3 regions of the Cytobacillus sp. FSL R7-0696 genome follow, and region 3 is predicted to be linked to each of the others. Evidence: riboswitches for the same ligand, from Rfam matches in the RefSeq annotation. Region 3 holds a riboswitch; each other region holds the start of a gene.
The links. A riboswitch is a leader RNA that binds a small molecule or an ion and turns the genes downstream of it on or off. The one in region 3 is predicted to bind thiamine pyrophosphate.
Positions count from the first base shown of each region.

Region 1: another riboswitch for thiamine pyrophosphate. It lies ahead of MKX29_RS06805 (3-oxoacyl-ACP reductase); the one in region 3 lies ahead of MKX29_RS23765 (ABC transporter substrate-binding protein).
Region 2: another riboswitch for thiamine pyrophosphate. It lies ahead of MKX29_RS20750 (YkoF family thiamine/hydroxymethylpyrimidine-binding protein); the one in region 3 lies ahead of MKX29_RS23765 (ABC transporter substrate-binding protein).

Region 1 covers NZ_JBBOWA010000001.1:1,296,410-1,299,674, reverse strand. Annotated here, with positions in the region: gene MKX29_RS06810 (glycosyltransferase family 2 protein) at 1-1,113, shown strand, start outside; TPP riboswitch at 1,199-1,300, shown strand; gene MKX29_RS06805 (3-oxoacyl-ACP reductase) at 1,393-2,148, shown strand; gene MKX29_RS06800 (IclR family transcriptional regulator) at 2,367-3,134, opposite strand.
Region 2 covers NZ_JBBOWA010000001.1:4,055,550-4,058,814, reverse strand. Annotated here, with positions in the region: gene MKX29_RS20760 (efflux RND transporter permease subunit) at 1-834, opposite strand, end outside; gene MKX29_RS20755 (TetR/AcrR family transcriptional regulator) at 993-1,562, shown strand; TPP riboswitch at 1,769-1,872, shown strand; gene MKX29_RS20750 (YkoF family thiamine/hydroxymethylpyrimidine-binding protein) at 1,958-2,566, shown strand; gene MKX29_RS20745 (ECF transporter S component) at 2,563-3,174, shown strand; partial or broken gene MKX29_RS24540 (ABC transporter ATP-binding protein) at 3,149-3,265, shown strand, end outside.
Region 3 covers NZ_JBBOWA010000001.1:4,674,330-4,677,594, reverse strand. Annotated here, with positions in the region: gene MKX29_RS23775 (ABC transporter permease) at 1-320, opposite strand, end outside; gene MKX29_RS23770 (thiamine-binding protein) at 320-610, opposite strand; gene MKX29_RS23765 (ABC transporter substrate-binding protein) at 610-1,617, opposite strand; TPP riboswitch at 1,698-1,810, opposite strand; gene MKX29_RS23760 (cell wall hydrolase) at 1,996-2,634, shown strand; gene MKX29_RS23755 (twin-arginine translocase TatA/TatE family subunit) at 2,837-3,031, shown strand.

The DNA.
Region 1 (3,265 bases), 3.4 Mb from region 3:
GCTTGGCAAGAGGGGACAATTCCTTATCCGCAAGTGTGGTTAACAGATGAATATACCCACTGGAGACAGGCGGATGAAGGTGTTATAACTAACGAAGAAAAGGCCGTTCAAACCGAGGCCTTTATTCAACAGTTACAAACTCCAGGTGTTTATGAAGTAGGAGGATTAGGTGCGTGCACGCTAATTAGCAGGAAGGCTTTGTTAGCAGGTGTTCATTTTAGTAAAATTAAAAATCTCAGTTTTTGGGGAGAAGATCGACATTTTTGTGTGAGAGCTGTGGCATTAGGACTGGATCTACATGTAGACACACATCTGCCAGCTTATCATATTTATCGTTCTTCTGACCTTACAGGCATACCCGCATTTAAAGAAAAATGTCAGTATGCGTATAGCGAACTACCTATTTATCCAGAAAAAGCAGAAAGCCATCAAATTCGCTTATCGATGATTGTGAAGAATGAAGAAGGTCGTTATTTACAAACGATGTTAAAGAAAGTAAAGCCATTTATCGATGAAGCTGTGATTATAGATGATGCTAGTACTGATCAGACTATATCGATTTTCTTGCAAGAACTAAAAGGTATGCCAATTAAATTGGTCAAGAATGCAAGCTCCCAGTTTGCCAATGAAGTGGAACTAAGAAAACAACAGTGGTTAGAAGCAACGAATGGTTTTTTAGGTTGGGTATTAAATCTTGATGCAGATGAATGGTTTGAGGAGAGTTTTATTGATTATATTGATGACTTTGTTAAACAGGATACTATCGACCTGTACTGTTTTAGACTGTATGATATGTGGGATGAAGACCATTATCGTGAAGATGAATACTGGCAAGCACATTTCTTATACCGTCCATTTCTAGCAAGAGTTGAATCAACCTTTCAGCCTGTCTGGAAAGAAACACCTCAACATTGTGGGAGATTTCCAGAAAACATCTTCCAACTTACCCACAGTTTATCCACAATACGAGTCAAGCATTTAGGCTGGGCAAAAGAAAAAGATCGATTAGAAAAGTATGAGAGATATAAGCTGCTTGACCCGAATAGCCTATACGGTAATGAGAAACAATATGAATCGATTTTAGATAAGAATCCCCGTTTAAAACAATGGTGAGAAACATAAAGGAAATGGTCAATTAAGAACTGAACTTCGATTCATAGCTAGGAAACTATTTGTATGCTAAACTAAAAATAATTAAAAATTGTTGCAGGGGGACTCAGAAAATGAGTTGAGAAGGTTAAAACCTGACCCTTAGAACCTGTTCGTTAAGACGATCGTAGGGAGCATCTTCCAACTATATGCATACGTATGGTAGGCTCTCCATTTTCGGGGAGCCTTTTGTTTTGTTTTCCTGAACATTTTTAATTACATCTATTGAAAAGAGGGAATAGCGTGAGAGAAGAAGTCGTGTTAGTAACAGGAGCAAGTCGTGGATTAGGAGCTACAATTGCTCAGAAGTTCGGTAAGGAGGGCTACAAGGTAGTCGTTAATTATTATAATAATAAAGAAAAAGCCGATGCAGTAGTTGAACAAATCGGGCAAGATCGTGCATTGGCTATCCAAGCTGATGTCAGAGATCAACAAGCAGTAAAAGCAATGGTAGCAGACACAATTGCTCATTTTGGCCGCTTGGATATCGTTGTCAATAATGCATTAGTTCAATTTAAATTTGATCCTGTGGCACAGGCGAAAGTAGAGGAATTATCTTGGGCTAGCTACCAAACCCAGTTTGAAGGCGCGATAAAAGCAAGCTTAAATGTTGTTCAATCTGCTCTTCCGGCTCTAAAGGATTCACAGCAAGCCCGTGTGATTGGTATTGGCACGAATCTTTACCAGAACCCAGTCGTTGCCTACCATGAATATACAACAGCCAAAGCGGCATTAATTGGCTTTACACGCAATATGGCCAAAGAGATCGGACAGTATGATATTAATGTGAATATGGTTTCCGGTGGATTATTAGAAACAACGGATGCAAGTGCTGTCACTACCCCTGAGGTATTTGCGATTGTGGCTGATAACTCTGCTATCCGCCGTGTGACAAAACCAGAAGACGTAGCAGAAGCCGTTGTTTTCTTAGCCTCTCCAGGCGCTAAAGCGATTACGGGACAAAATCTAGTCGTTGATCATGGATTGACGATGAACTAAGATAAAAAAGGTCGTCATCTTTGTTTATGGCGGCCTTTTTCAATGAATGGATTTATTTTGTAGGTCGATAAATCAGTAAAGAGCTTATATCAGCAAATGTGAGACTAAGTCGAAGCTAAATTCCAATTTATTCGCAGAAAAGAATGTTTTTAAAAATTTAACTTAATTTTCTCGCTAGTATTTTATTCTTCTAGATGTTAAAACGGTTGATTGAACGCTCAATCAGTATTGTTCAATTTTTTCCCTTGTTTATATCGATAGCCAAACATAGACGATGCTTGTAAGTGAAACTTCAGCAGTTGCTTGCTCATCGAATCCTTTGCTTCCTTAGGCATCTTTTCGTTAAATCCAACAACTGTCACTGCACCGAGTAATTGATTTTGGTAGTCTAGCAAAGGGACGGAAGCAGAAGAAATTGATGGAATTAAAGGTTCGGTAGCGAAGGAGATTTTCGATTGTTGAATCATTTGCCATTCTGCGTTATCGATCGCATCCCCGTTTCCAAGCCAATCTTTTGTCAGTACTGGGTTTAAGAAACTTAAGAAAATCTTCCCCGCGGCAGATGTTGGTGGCAAGCTTCCGCCTAGTTGTGTACCAATATGAAGTGGTTCATTCGAATGACAAATCTTTGTCGTAATTGGTCCGTTGTTTGTCCATAATGAAAACGAAACGGTGCAGGAAGTAAGCGAAGAAAGTTCCTGCATATAAGGAGTGATTGCATCGGCAATATCACGACTACCAAAGGCGGCTGTACCATATTGAATCAATTTGCTGCCAAGATAATACAGGTTTGTCCCTTTTTCACGATAGAGCATGTTCAATTGTGTAAGTGTATTTAGATATTTATATAAATTACTTTTGGTAATACCGGTTTCTTCTTGAATGGTTGAGAATTTCATTGGGGTATCTTTTTGATAGATTAGTTCGATGATAGAAATGCCTATTTGCAAGGATTGTATCATCGTACTACTTTTTTGTATTTCCATGTATGTAACTCCTCATTATGCTAGTCATGTTGAATCCTAATTTATCAGAAACTACATTAAACAACAACCTCCCTTTAGAGGGTTGGTAGGATATCCCTATAAACTCAGTATATATAAGAATAGTTAGTGAG
Region 2 (3,265 bases), 620 kb from region 3:
AAATAGAGTTGTAGATGCGCTCGAGGCAATGACACTAAACGATTCTTTCATAGCTAGTTTCATAGCTTCATTTGGCTCATGCCCTCGTTTACGATAATCTTGAAAACTATGTAATAAAAAGATAGCGTAATCCAAGGAAACAGCTAACTGCAAAATTGGTGCGACTGATTGTGTCACAAAGGACACTTCTCCTATAAAAACATTACTCCCTAAATTAATAATTACCGATACACCGATAGCCGTTAAGAACAAGAGCGGTTCGACCCAAGAGTTTGTCGAGAGAACTAGTATAATGATAATAATGGGAATAAGTATCCCTGCAGCGAGTAACGTTTCTTGCCCTGTCATTTTCTGCTGCGTAGCTGTATTTGCAGCTTCGCCAATAAGTGATCCCTTCTCACCAATTATTTGATATATATCTTCTGTTGCTTCGACCTCTTTGCCACTCTCAATGGTGACAGAATAAAGAGCGTGATTATTTTTGTAGTAATTTTCTATTGTGCCTTGGTCTCCGGTTTCTATTGGTGTTCTTATGTCCATCGCATCATCTAACCACATCACATCAGTTACACCTTGAACCTTATTTAATTTCTCTTTGATAACGAGCGCTTCTTGGATTGTTACATTCTCAACCATTACGCTTGTATTTGGAATGCCACTAGTAAACTCCTCTTCCATCACTTCTAAAGCAACGGTAGATTCAGCTTCTGCTGGGATATAATCTTTCATATTATAATTAACATTCACAAACAGAAAGCCAATAGCAGAAAGCACTGATAACAAAAAGAAAATGATTGTTACAGATTTTTTATAACGAATAATAAACTCAATCATTATTGGTTTCCCCACTTCTTGATGTTGAAATTCTTTTACAGTAACATTATACATACCACTGTGTTAGATAAACAACAAACAGTTGTGTAAAAAATGTTTAACATCCAACATTTAAGCGTACTTTGTTGGATTTCTTTAAAAAAGTGAGGGTTTGTATGATGAACAAAAAATTGGATCGTCGGAAACAATATACTCGTATGGTGTTAAAGGAAAGTTTAATGGAATTATTAAGAGAAAAAGTAATCTCCTCCATTACCATTAAAGAATTATGTCAAAAAGCAGATATCAATCGTTCTACTTTTTATAGTCATTATCGTGATCAATTTGATTTACTCCAGCATATTGAAGATGAGATTTTGTTAGAATTACAAGTCACTTTAAAACAGTACAACCATAATGAGACAAATGAAACTTTTGCAATGACAAAGTATTTATTAGATTATGTTTATAAACGTAGTGCCGATTTTCTTGTTTTATTTAGTGACCATGGTAACAAAGCTTTTCAAACGAGAGTAATTGATACTGCACAATCAATCATTATTAATAGTTTAAAGGAAGAACAGCAGGTCATAAATCTAGATAAATCAAAATATATGATTTACTTTGTAATTAGTGGATGTATTTATGTAATTGAAAAATGGTTAATGAACGGGATGAAAGAATCTCCGGAAGAAATGACAACCATTATTACTGAAATAAGTAATCGGGTTATTCTTCATTCTAAATAGGATGCGAATATATCAACATTCTTCACATCAATATTTTATTCACCTCTACTCTATTGGAATTTAAGTTGTCTCCCCTACTCATTTGCATCATTTTACGTATCAATTAATATATTGTATTTATCGCTACTACATTATCAATTGACAAGTATTGGTTTACAGATAATGATTTTTTGCTTATGATAGGATAGACGAACAAATAAATATATCGAATGCGCTAGGGGAGCTATATTTAATGGCTGAGAAGGCAAGTGCCTGACCCTTATAACCCGATCTAGATAATACTAGCGTGGGGAAGTGCAGTTGGTCAGTGTATTCTCTTTTTTTCTGCATAGCCAAACTGCATTCCATCGGGGTGCAGTTTTTTTGTTCAAAAAATGTTAAAAGGAGATTTTTATATGAATCAATTATGTGGAACAAGTAGTATCGTAGGTTGTCAGTTTACGCTTTCTGCAATGAGTGAGAGGTATGTGGACATCATCTTATTTGCCCTTAAAGAAGTGAACATGTCAAAGGTGTGGGCTGAAACTGATGATGTATCTACTTGTATCCGTGGTAAGCAAATTCATGTTTTTGATGTAGTGAGGGCAATCTTTTTACACGCAGCTAAAACAGGAGAACACATCGCTATGAGTGGTACCTTTTCGATTGGTTGTCCAGGAGATTCAGCAGCAGATGTATACATGGACGAAACTGACATTGCCTTGAACAAGGACTATACAAAAGAAATAGACCAGCTTGCAGGTTGTAAATTTGCCCTCTATCCCTTAGGGAGGGAAGATTATATGGAAAAAATTTATGAGCAAATTGATTGGTCCAAGGAGACTGAAGTAAACGTAAGCCATAGCCATTATGCCACAAGGCTTGATGGCAAGGTGAATGATATTTTTAACTTGTTACAGAACGTTTTCGATCAGACCAAGCAAGATGTATCTCATGTGACAATGACATTCACATTATCAGCTAACAGCCCTACTGGAAAAGCTAAAGAAGTGAAAGTCTCATGACAAAATCATGGCGTCTAAAAGATATTGTTCTCATGTCAGTCCTGGGTGTAGTATTTGGCTTTATTTATTTAGGTTTTTTTGGGGTCGGTAAAGTTCTTGTTGCCATCCTTACCCCGTTTGGATTTGGACCCATTGGTTATGAATTGATTTATGGCATATGGTTTATTGTATCAATAATAGCTGCTTACATTATCAGAAAGCCAGGCGTTGCTTTTACAGCAGAAACCATTGCTGCTATTACCGAAGTACTTGTCGGCTCAACATCTGGACCCACTTTAATTCTTTCAGGGATGGTGCAAGGGTTAGGGGCGGAAATCGCTTTTGCACTGACAAAATGGAAAAATTACCAACCTCGAATTCTCGTTTTCTCAGGTGTTAGCGCAGCATTTATTAGTTTTCCTTACCATTTCTTTGTATCAGGTTTTCATGCCTATGAATCCTGGCTTATTATGACAATGTTTGTTATACGTCTCTTAAGTGGAGCCATCATTGCTGGTTATTTAGGAAAAATGTTAGCGGATCAACTAGCGAAAACTGGTGTGTTAAATGGGTACCCGATTGGGAAGGAGGTAATAGCAAGGCATGAAAAATCATCAACCAATTTTTGAACTAGACTCTTTCTCATTTTCCTTTGATAAACACGATGAACCTTCTGTAGATAATGTAAGCTGTAAGTTATATGCAGAGGAAGTGACTTTA
Region 3 (3,265 bases):
AACACAATAATTGGAATGTTTTGAGATAATATGAGTAAAGGGTAGATTGCTTCTTTTAAAAACGGAACTAGATGAAGCGTGATAGCAGTAAAAATTCCAATCGTAGTACCAATTACAAGTCCTGTGGTGGTCAATTGTATGGTTGATAATAGGTGGGGGGTAAGGGAATCCCACCCGGCTATTGCTTCAGATAGAATACTTGTTGGAGCAGGAAGTAACCATGGTGGTATAGCAAATAGCATTACAGCGGTTTCCCACAAAATAATTAAAAGCAAGAGCACCAATAAAGCGCTCCAGCTTTTTATAAACTTCTGCAACATTAGCGGTACTTCTCAGTTAATGTATTTAAAGTGATGCCTTCTGGCTGGTAAAGAACTTTAATTTGAGAAATAACATTCGGACTTCCAAGCTCAACCATACGTTCATTCATTTTTGTTATGATAGGAAACAGTTCTGATAAATGACCTTCCATAGTCGTTTCTAAAGAGTTTACCTCATATGGAATACCAGCTTTATCAATAATCGAAATCGCTTCGTCTACAAGAGCGATAACGTCTAGTCCGTTAGCTGATTTTGGAATGATTTGTATACTTACTAAAGCTTTTGCCATTATTTATTCCCTCCATTTGGTAAAAATTGATTTGTAAATGCTTCCTCTGCATCTAATGGTTTATCTAATAGATTATATTCAAGCATCCAATCAGCATAATTCTCCCATACTGATAAGTCTTGTTCTCCCCATTGTGCTGCATCATCTTGATATCGCTCTGCTAGCCAGAATTGAGATGCTTTTACCAATTCTTCATCTAAATCAGGCGCAGCTGCAAGTAAAATGTTTGCAGCCTTTTCTGGTTGTTCAATTGCAAATGTGTACCCTTTGGAAACGGCTTTCATAAAGGCTTGAACAATATCAGCATTTTTATGAATCATCTTTTCATTCGTAGCAATAACGGGTGTATAGTAATCTAGTTTTTTGGAGTAATCAGTCAGATATATCATGTTTAATTCCTCACCACGTAATTCCGCTTCTACTCCTGTCCACCCATAATAAATCCAAGAAAAATCAACATCTCGTTTAACAGCTGTAAAGAAGTCTGTGTCACCTATATTAAGAATGGAGACTTTATTAATATCTGCATGATCATTTTTCATTAAAGAATCAATCACTGATTTTTCAACAGGTGCACCGAACCCACCATACGTATGATCTTCAAAATCTTTCGGCGTGTGAATGTTTTTGCTAACTGGTGAAGCAAACCCCGAGGTATTATGTTGGATGATGGCTGCAATCGAGACGATTGGCACATCTTGGACTCTAGCTTGCGTGATTGCTTCTTGTACACTTACGCCAAAATCTGCTTTTCCTGAAGCGATGAGCTGATCCGCCCCTGTTTCGCCTGGCATCATGATTTCAACTTCTAATCCTTCTTCTGCGAAGTAACCCTCTGCTGCTGCAACATAAATGCCCGTATGATTTGTATTTGGGGTCCAATCAAGTACAAAGTTTACTTTTTTTAATTCATTTTCTCCCATTTCTGTTTGTGCATCTTCACTGGAATTCCCGCACCCAGCTAATAGAAACACGCTGAAAAGAAGCAATATGAACCATCCTTTCATTCCATTTCCTCCTTTTTATTTTTTGAAGGAAATAAAAAACGCCCAAAGGATTCACCATGGGCGCATATCAAAAACATATGAATTGTTTTAAATATGTTCCCTACGCTGCTATGAGGCAGATCAGGTTCAAAGGGTCATCATCTAAAACGGATGAAATCTCAACCAGCAATTACTGGTCCCCCCACATTTTGGTTTATTTGCGTTTTTATTTCCACCATTATTATAGCAGAAGTTTATTATAATGCTAGTCTAAATTAAGATGGGAGAAATATCCTGATTACCCATGGAAAACATTGCGTTTGAAGTAGTCTTTCTATCCATGTTAGTCTTAATTTTGTTATTTTGATTTAAATGTATATTTGAATGGAGGAAAAAATATTGAAACTGATTGCAGTTATCTTTGCAGCGAGTACATTGTTTTTAGTCCATTTCATCCAATCTGCTGATTTACGCGTTTATGCTGAGACATTAGATGTTTATGATATATATGAGGTTAAAGGGAACGAAACAATTTCTTCCATTGCTGATCAATTAGAAGTGTCTGAGGAAGAATTAACAATGATGAATCACCTAGAAGATCGAACGGTTCAAAAAGGTGATAAGCTTATCGTTCCTAAAGTAGAGGAAAAAGAAAAGAAAGAAAAGAAGCCTGACATTTCGTTAACATCTGAGGAGAAGGATCTTTTAGCAAGACTTATCCATGCAGAAGCGAAAGGCGAACCGTTTGAAGGAAAGGTAGCTGTTGCAGAAGTTGTGATTAATCGAGTGCAGGACGAACGATTTCCTGATACCATTCGTGGTGTTATTTATGAAAATAAGCAATTTCAACCAGTTGATAATGGTTCGATTAATAAGCCTGCAGATAAAGAAGCAAAAAAAGCAGTAAAGCAAGCAATGAAAAATCATGCATTGCCAGATGAAACGGTCTTTTTCCACAATCCAACAATCGTACCGCAATCTTGGTTGAATACGAGAGAAGTTGTTACAGAAATCGGTAATCACCGTTTTTCTATGTAAAGCAAACCCTTCTATCTTATTGAACGAAGATGAACTAATGATAAGGAGCCATGGGTGACATCAGTCACATGAGGCTCTTTTTATCGTGTTAAAAAGGATTGCTAATAAGGAATTTACTTGCCTTTATTTGGTGTTCAATTATAATGGGAATTGAAATATAAATAATCACCTTACGTTATGTCTTACATAAAGGAGTGATACTATGTTATCAAATATTGGTATACCAGGTCTCATTCTTATACTTGTACTGGCCCTCATTATTTTCGGGCCGAAGAAGTTACCTGAAATTGGACGAGCTGTGGGAGAGACGTTGAAAGAGTTTAAAAACTCTGCTAAAGGTTTAGCTAATGATGATGATGACTCTAATGAGAAGAAGAAAAACAATTTAGAGAAGTAATTTCAACTAAAAGTTGGCATATCTTATGTCAGCTTTTTTGTTTGTAATGAAACTTGCATTTAAGCTTGGATGACAAGAGGATTATATATTGTGTATAAAACGTGCAAACTCATTGGTTATCTTTTTAAAGAAAATGCCATATATTGATTACGCATTGCAAAGTTTCTAATACAAGGATAAAATTGAGGGTACGCAGTAGCGACAGATAAGAATTTATACATGTTAGTGAGGAAT